One region of the Anaeromassilibacillus sp. 1001302B_160321_C8 genome, then DNA from elsewhere that is predicted to be linked to it. Evidence: predicted binding sites of a transcription regulator. Region 1 holds the regulator's gene; the other holds the start of a gene.
The links. Region 1 encodes NrdR, which represses ribonucleotide reductase genes. Its sites were predicted from a motif close to CACNANATNTNGTG; they were not measured.
Positions count from the first base shown of each region.

Region 1 (3,913 bases):
CTTCCGGCCGATCTGACGCCGGGGTGTGCCGCCATCGAGCAGTATGTGATGGGGTATGTGCCCGATGAATCAACGGACGTATATGGGTTTGCAGCTTCCCTGTTTTTTGCATTGACCGGGGAATTGCCACAGGACGCCCTCAAGCGGCGGGAAGACCCGCGGCTTTTGATTCCGACCAATATTTTGCGCACCATTCCGCCCCATGTGGTGACAGCATTGGCGAATGCACTGCAGGTTATGCCGGACAAACGCACAACTACATTTGAGCGGTTGCGTGCCGAGCTTTCCGCTGCACCAACGATTACAGCTACAATCGAGGGGCCGGAACTTTCGCAAGGGCTCGAAAATCGGGAACCTCCCCAAAAGAAAGAACACACGGCGGCCTGGATGTTAATTCCTTGCTTGGTGGCGCTGGTCTTGTTTACAGCCGTCGGCGTTATTTGGCTTTCTTATGGAGGGCCTTTTATCCAAACACAGACCTCTGAAGGGCTGGAGTCTGGAGCCGAAACCAGTTTATCCTCTTCCGACGCATCCGGCGGCGAAGAAGCGGCTATGCTACAGTTAACCCCTGGCGAGTCGGCCATTCCAAACGATAAGATCGAAGCTCCGAACCTAATCGGGCAGAACTACGATTCTTTAATTGAGGTCACTTCCTCCGGGGCAGACTATCAAGTGCTCCGCTCCTCCGAAGAATTCAACGATGCGGTTCCGGAGGGCGAAGTCATCTCGCAATCGCCTGCCCCTGGGGAAGAAATGGAACGCGGCGGCTCCATCGTTGTGGTGGTAAGCAAGGGTCCGGAGATCCGCACCTTGCCGCCCATCGCTGGGAAAACACTCGCGGATGCTTCCACAACGGTTACCGCGGCAGGCTTTGTCCCTACAAAGGCCGAAGCATTCAGCGATACGATTCCATCCGGTTATGCGATCGGCTACCAAGGCTTGGAGGAAGGGAGCGAACTTCCCTATGGGTCTCAGGTGGTCATCGTCATCAGCAAGGGTCCGGAAAATCCGGATGCGTTGCTTTCCGAACCTGCGGAACCGTCTACAGAAGAGCAATCGTCTATTCCCTTGGTGGAATAATTGGCAATGGGTTATATAAAAAAGACAAGCTGGGAAAAGATTTCCCAGCTTGTCTTTTTTATATGTTTATATCCCTTTGTAACCATTGTGGGCGATCCAGCACAACATCTAACACACTTCTGTCTGAACAGGCGCACCATGGCTTCCGATATATAAACCTCGCAAACGGCCAAAATGCTTCACTGGCCGGCCTATTTTTTAACGCGCAAAACGGTCATCGCCGCATAGTGTTCAATGAAAAAATGTTCCGGCGCAATTTGCTGCAAAAGCTGCATATGTGCTTCTTCAAACGCCGCTACTTCCTTTTCAGAGCGGGACGCCCCGATCCCTCTGCATGCCTTCATTCTGCCGTTCCAGCTTTCCCGGGTGAACGGAATCTTTAAATCGAACAGGTATTCCTGTTCGACCGTAAAATACATCTCGGTTTCAGGAGGCAGTTCGATGGGATGCCTGGTCTCTCCCCCGCCGCTCCACGACGGATTATAGCGGAGTACCAATTGCTCGCTTGCACGTGCAATCGGGTCCTCCCCCGGCAGCCATGCCATATAGAGGATCGCAAGCCGTCCCCCGGGCCGGAGCATCCGCCGCAAGTTTGGCAAAAGCTTCTTTGCATCAAAATAGAAAAAGCACTGGCACGCTGTGACCACATCAAAAGTATGATCCGGAAAATCCACGGATTCCGCCGGGCAAGCAAAAAAATCGATCTGCATACCCGCCTGTTTTGCGAGCCGCCGGGCCTGTTCAATCTGTTCCGGTGAAAGATCGATCCCCACAAACTGCGCGCCATAGCGGTACAGGTTGCGCGGCAAAACCCCCGTGCCCGTCCCCAAGTCCAAAACGGTTTGCCCATGTACACATAGGCCGGCGTCTAAAATCTGCCGGTAAAACATTTCGGGATAGATGTCCCGGTATTTTGCATAATCTGCGGATGCCTTTCCCCAATCAAACGGCTTCCCACCGTCCACCTTTGGATTTACAACCGCCATGGCAATCCCTCCATAAAAAAGATGGCACAAAACTGCGCCATCTTCTCTCGTATACAATCAATCCCTGCGGGCTTTCATCATCCGGTCCAATTCTTCTTTAAAGGTTGCAATATCCTTGAATTCACGATACACAGAGGCAAAGCGCACATATGCAACCTCATCGATGGTTTTCAATTTCTCCATCGCATATTTTCCAATCAAGCTTGATGGGACCTCGCGATCCAAGGAATTCTGCAAGCTTCCCTCGATTTCATCCACAACACGCTCTAAGGTATCAATGGAAACCGGGCGTTTCTCACAGGCGCGCAAAAGGCCATTCAACAACTTATTGCGGTCGAAGCTCTCGCGGGATTTATCCTTTTTAATGACAATGATCGGAACTGTCTCGATGACCTCATAAGTTGTGAAACGTTTCCCACATTTTAAGCATTCCCTACGCCGCCGAATACGTTCCCCTTCGTCCGTTGGGCGCGAATCGATCACTTTACTTTCATCATAACCACAATACGGACATTTCACAGCTATTACCCCTCCACAAGAAATTGTATGATTTTATCAAATTGTAACATATTTATGAGAAAAAATGCAAGATGTTTTGTCCGAAAAGGGTCGCTTTTTCCTTTATACGAGCTGTTGTACAACGTCCCTTGCCTCCTGCAATTCCGAAAGGGCCGAAAAGTTCTTGCGGTAAACCTCAATCATCAAATCTCCTTGGTAATGAAAACCGAGCAGCATCTCCCGGAACCGCTGAAAATCCACGGTCCCGCGGCCAGGCAGCAGGCAATCGTAGCCGGGGGCGTTGTCGTTGATATGCACATGGACAATCCTCTCCCCCATGGCTTCACAGACCGCAAAGGGGTCCTGCCCTGCGCGGACTGCCTGCTTTAAGTCGATCACAAATGCGCACGTATCCCCCAGATACGCGCGCATCCGCCGGAGAAACCCAGGGGACTCACTGCGAAATTTATTGACATTTTCCTGTGCAACGGTCACGCCGTAGCGCTGCCCCAACGCATAGAGCGCCGCATACCGTTCAAAATAGGTCTCTTCGGAAATGCCAGCATTGGCATAGTCCCTTTGCCCGTGCAGCACCACAATGGAAGCACCCAGACAGTTTGCCGCATCAAAATACTGTTTATAAAACTCCAAACTATCCTCAAACCGGCGTTCGTATTCAGAAAACAATAGGAACCCTTCATAGCCGGAGGTAAACGGATGTACCGATTTAATCTCCGCACCGTATGCATCCGCCACATTGCGCAGTTGCCGCAGATAATCCGGCGTAAACTCTGAAAAAGTATTTAAGAACACCTCAAACAAACGAAAATCCAGGGAGAGAAGCGTTTGAAAGGAGCGCTCCAACTCCAAAGGATAAAGACAGGCTGTGGAAATACCTGTTCGCATCATTCATACACCTCATTTTCTTGCTAGATACCGTTCTTTTTATTATAACACGTTTCACATCTTTTGACGTTTGAATCCCGTCGTTTGAAGGGATAAGGCCATTGCATCAGGCGGTCTGTCCCATGTGTTTCGATCGCAGCCGGGAATTTGCAGCTGATTGCTGCATCAAAGCCTCTTGGGAAAAATCATTTGAAGTTCGCTGCCGCTTACACTGAACTGTATTATACCATCCTCCCCGAAAAAAAGCCAGATTAAACGGGCATGCCGGCGCACATACTAACCAAAAACAGAAAGGCGGCAAAAGTATGGTCCAAAATCAAAATGTCCAGCTGTTAAAGGAACTCTATGAGGCCTCCCATATGGGGATTGAAGCGACCAACCTGGTCACCCCAAAAGTCAAAGACGAAAGCCTGCGCGAGGAAATCGAACGCCAGCGCCAAACC
Region 1 is NZ_JADNJD010000012.1:39,194-43,106, reverse strand. Features, by position in the region: gene I2E77_RS09315 (PASTA domain-containing protein) at 1-1,080, shown strand, start outside; gene I2E77_RS09310 (class I SAM-dependent methyltransferase) at 1,272-2,066, opposite strand; gene nrdR (transcriptional regulator NrdR) at 2,124-2,585, opposite strand; gene I2E77_RS09300 (sugar phosphate isomerase/epimerase family protein) at 2,688-3,473, opposite strand; gene I2E77_RS09295 (hypothetical protein) at 3,776-3,913, shown strand, end outside.

Region 2 (3,913 bases), on a different contig from region 1:
ATTGGGACTTCAAAAGGGCTGCCGGGGGAATTTTTATTGTTGTTCACCCTCCTGATTTGGGTGCTGTTTTTCCTGGTCTATCTTGGGAACCGGCACAACCGGCTGAACCGTTGGTGCTTTATCAGCGGGATGTGCTTCAGCATGGGCGTATTCAAAGAGTACCTCTATTTTACGCTGTTCCCAGCGGTCATGCAGGCGTGGCCCGGATGGATGACCGAGGAGCTCTCCCTGGATATTTATTCTGTGCTCACGGCGGTGTTGTACTATTTCGCCATGCCCGCCGCCCTGGTGTTTGGCTTCTATTTCAGCCGTATGGATGAGCGCCGCCCAAAGCTTTTCCGTTGGGCGCGCATAGGGGTCTTTGTGCCGGCGCTGCTGTTTGGCGTCTTTTATCCCTATCTGGAAACCCGCTACTACCAGCTGTACGACCGGACGTACTATCTTTGTGCAGCCCTCTACAACTGGCTTTACGGGGTCCTGCTGACGGTTTTGCTGCTCGGAACGCTTTGGCGGGAGCGGCGGACAGCCGTATACCGGCAGAAAAAGATGGTGGCCATCCTGGTCTTGGTGCCGATCTGGTATCAATTAATCAGCGCATTCCTGATTCACCTGTTGGACCTGAAGGGCCTTTTTAAGGCGTGGCAGGGAAACTTGCCGATTATCCTGTTCCTGATTATCTTCTATTTATACAATGCCTTCAAAGGCGGATTTATGGGTGCGCGCTTCCAACATGAATCGTATGAATGGAATCAGGACGGCAAATTGGTGAACCAAAGCGCGCAGTTCTTACGGCATATGCTGAAGAATGAAGTGGTCAAAATCGAATGGTGCGCCCAAAATATCCAACAGTCCGCGCCGGAGGAAGCAGCGGATTATGCCGACATCATCCTGCGGTCGACCACGCGCTTGAAGGAGCTGTCCGGCAAAGCGCTCCACTATTCCAAAGACATCGTCCTGAACCGGCAGGTGCTGCAAATAGCCCCGCTTTTGGAGGCCTGTGCAGCGGATTACCGGAAGCTCTCTCCGGGGGTCCAGGTGGAGGTCCGCTGTGGGGAGGGGGACGAATTGTTCTGTGACCGGGCGCATCTGACGGAGGTGCTCAACAACCTGTTGAACAACGCTGGGGAGGCCATGCGCGGGCAAGGCAGCATCACCGTGGAGGGGAAGCCCACAGGCCGTGGGTATCAGATCTGCGTGTCCGATACCGGGGACGGCATCGCAAAGGAACATTTGGGGCAGCTGTTTAGCCCGTATTACACGACCAAAACCAACGGCCATCACATCGGGCTGGGGCTCTATTACTGCCGGAATGTGATGCGCAAGCACGGGGGCAGCATCCAAGCCCGGCAGAACGAAACGCGCGGGACAACGTTTGTACTGCGTTTCCCAGGGGAATAAAGGTTGAGAAGGAGGATTGGGGTGAAGGACGGAACAATCGGCGTCCTGGTGGTTGAGGACGACGACGATTTTTGCTTTTTGATCGGCGACACATTGGGCCGGGAACCCGACATGCGGATCTTGGGGAGTACGGCCAGCGGCGAGGAGGCGGTGTATCTGGCCCAAAGGCTCGACCCAGACATTGTGTTGATGGATTTAAACCTCTCCTTAGAGGAATTGGACGGCATCGAAGCGGCGCGCAAAATCCGCCTGTATACGCGCGCGAAGGTGATCCTTGTGACTGCCTTTGAAGCGCAGTCCATTGTGATCGACGCCTGTAAGCGTTCGTTTGCTTCGTCCTATGTGTTTAAAAGTCAGTTTAGTATCCTGACAGAGACTGTGCGGCAGACGGCGGAGGGCCCGACGCCGCAGGAGTATCTGATTGCTTCCCTGATTTTGGCCGACCTTTCGCCAGCGGAGCAATCGGTCTGCCTGATGATGCTGGGGAGGGACGTCCACTTGCAGTCCTCCCAAAAGACCATTGCGAACCAGAAGACCGCACTTCTCAAAAAGCTGGGATTAAAAAGCCAAAAAGAGTTGGAGCACCTTTTTCACGGGATGCAGGTATAGAATGATAAAACGTCCGCGGCCCATTTACGGCGCACGGACGTTTTTGCGCCTTATGGGGCGCAAGGCGCGCCGGGCAGAGGGAGAAAAAACAAGTTTGGAATGCAAAGCAAATGATGCCCCCACTGATTGACAACAGTCGATCCTGTGGTACAATATATGGTATGCGGCATGGGAGATGCCTGGAATGGATGGAAGACGCGGGCGCCAAAAAGGGGACGGGCCCGCAACCATAGAAATCAATATAGGAGGAACGTTCATGGGAGTTTCGAAAAATGCGCGGCTGGTTTTGGAGAAGCGCTATTTAATCAAGGATGCGGACGGGAAGGCGATTGAGAGTGTGGACGGCATGTTCCAGCGCGTGGCGGGGGCGATTGCGGCCTCCGACCTGCTGCACGACAAAAACGCCGACGTGGAGCGGACCAAGAAGACCTTTTACGATATGATGACCAACCTGGAATTCCTGCCGAATTCCCCGACGCTGATGAACGCGGGCAGGCCGCTCGGCCAGCTCTCCGCGTGCTTTGTGCTGCCGGTGGAGGACAGCATGGACGAGATCTTCGAAGCGATCAAGCAGGCGGCCCTGATCCACAAGAGCGGCGGCGGGACGGGCTTTTCGTTTTCCCGCCTGCGCCAGAAGGGGAGCACGGTCAACTCCACGGGCGGCGTGGCCTCCGGCCCGATCAGCTTTATGAAGGTGTTCAACATGGCGACAGAGGCGGTCAAGCAGGGCGGGACGCGCCGCGGCGCCAATATGGGCATTTTGCGCGTGGATCATCCGGATATTTTGGAGTTCATCGACTGCAAGAGCAACAATTCCGAGATCAACAACTTCAATATTTCCGTAGGCCTCACAGAGAAATTTATGAATGCGGTGGAGTCCGGCGGGGATTATGAGCTGGTTGACCCGCACACCCGGAAAGTGGTGCAGAAGCTGCGCGCGCGGGATGTGTTTGAGCGCATCGTGGACGCGGCGTGGCGCAACGGCGAACCGGGGATCATCTTCCTGGACCGCCTGAACCGCGACAACATCGTCCCCTCCCAGGGGGAGATCGAATCCACAAACCCCTGCGGGGAGCAGCCGCTGCTGCCGTATGAATCGTGCAACCTGGGGTCGATCAACCTGACAAAGATGCTCAAGGAAGAGGACGGCGTCTATTCCTTTGACTGGAAGAAACTGGAGCGCACCGCGAAGGACGCGGTCCATTTCCTGGACAATGTGATCGACGCGAACAAGTACCCGCTCGAGAACATCGACCGCGTGACCAAGCAGACCCGGAAGATCGGCTTGGGCGTGATGGGCTGGGCGGACAGCCTGCTGCGGATGGGCATCCCGTACAACTCCCAGGAGGCGGTGGCGCTCGGGGAAAAGGTGATGAAATTTATCACCGCCTGCGGCCGCGAAGAGAGCGCGGCCCTCGCGGTACAGCGCGGCGCGTTCCCGCTGTTTGAAGAGAGCATTTTGCCGCAGGATACGCCGCAGCGCAACGGGACGATCAGCACGATTGCGCCCACCGGCACCCTCTCGATCATCGCGGGGTGCTCTTCCGGCGTGGAGCCGGTGTTCGGCTATGTGTTTATCCGCAACATCATGGACGGGACCGAGATGGTCGAGGTCAACCCCATCCTCCGGGAGGAATTGGAAAAGCGCGGCCTGTACTCCGAAGGGCTGATGCGGCGGATCGCCAAGGAGGGCACCATCGCCCACATCGAGGAGCTTCCGGAGGACCTGCGCCGGGTGTTTGTCTCGGCGCACGACATCAGCCCGGAGGATCACATCCGGATGCAGGCGGCCTTCCAGCGCGGCACGGACAATGCGGTCTCCAAGACGGTCAATTTCCGCCACGATGCAACGCGGGAGGAGGTCGCGGAGGTGTACAGCCTGGCGTTCCATCTGGGCTGCAAGGGC
Region 2 is NZ_JADNJD010000014.1:42,352-46,264, forward strand. Features, by position in the region: gene I2E77_RS10000 (sensor histidine kinase) at 1-1,398, shown strand, start outside; gene I2E77_RS10005 (response regulator) at 1,420-2,007, shown strand; gene I2E77_RS10010 (vitamin B12-dependent ribonucleotide reductase) at 2,264-3,913, shown strand, end outside.
Region 2: the regulator NrdR is predicted to act here: its motif matches at 2,156-2,169, upstream of I2E77_RS10010 (vitamin B12-dependent ribonucleotide reductase).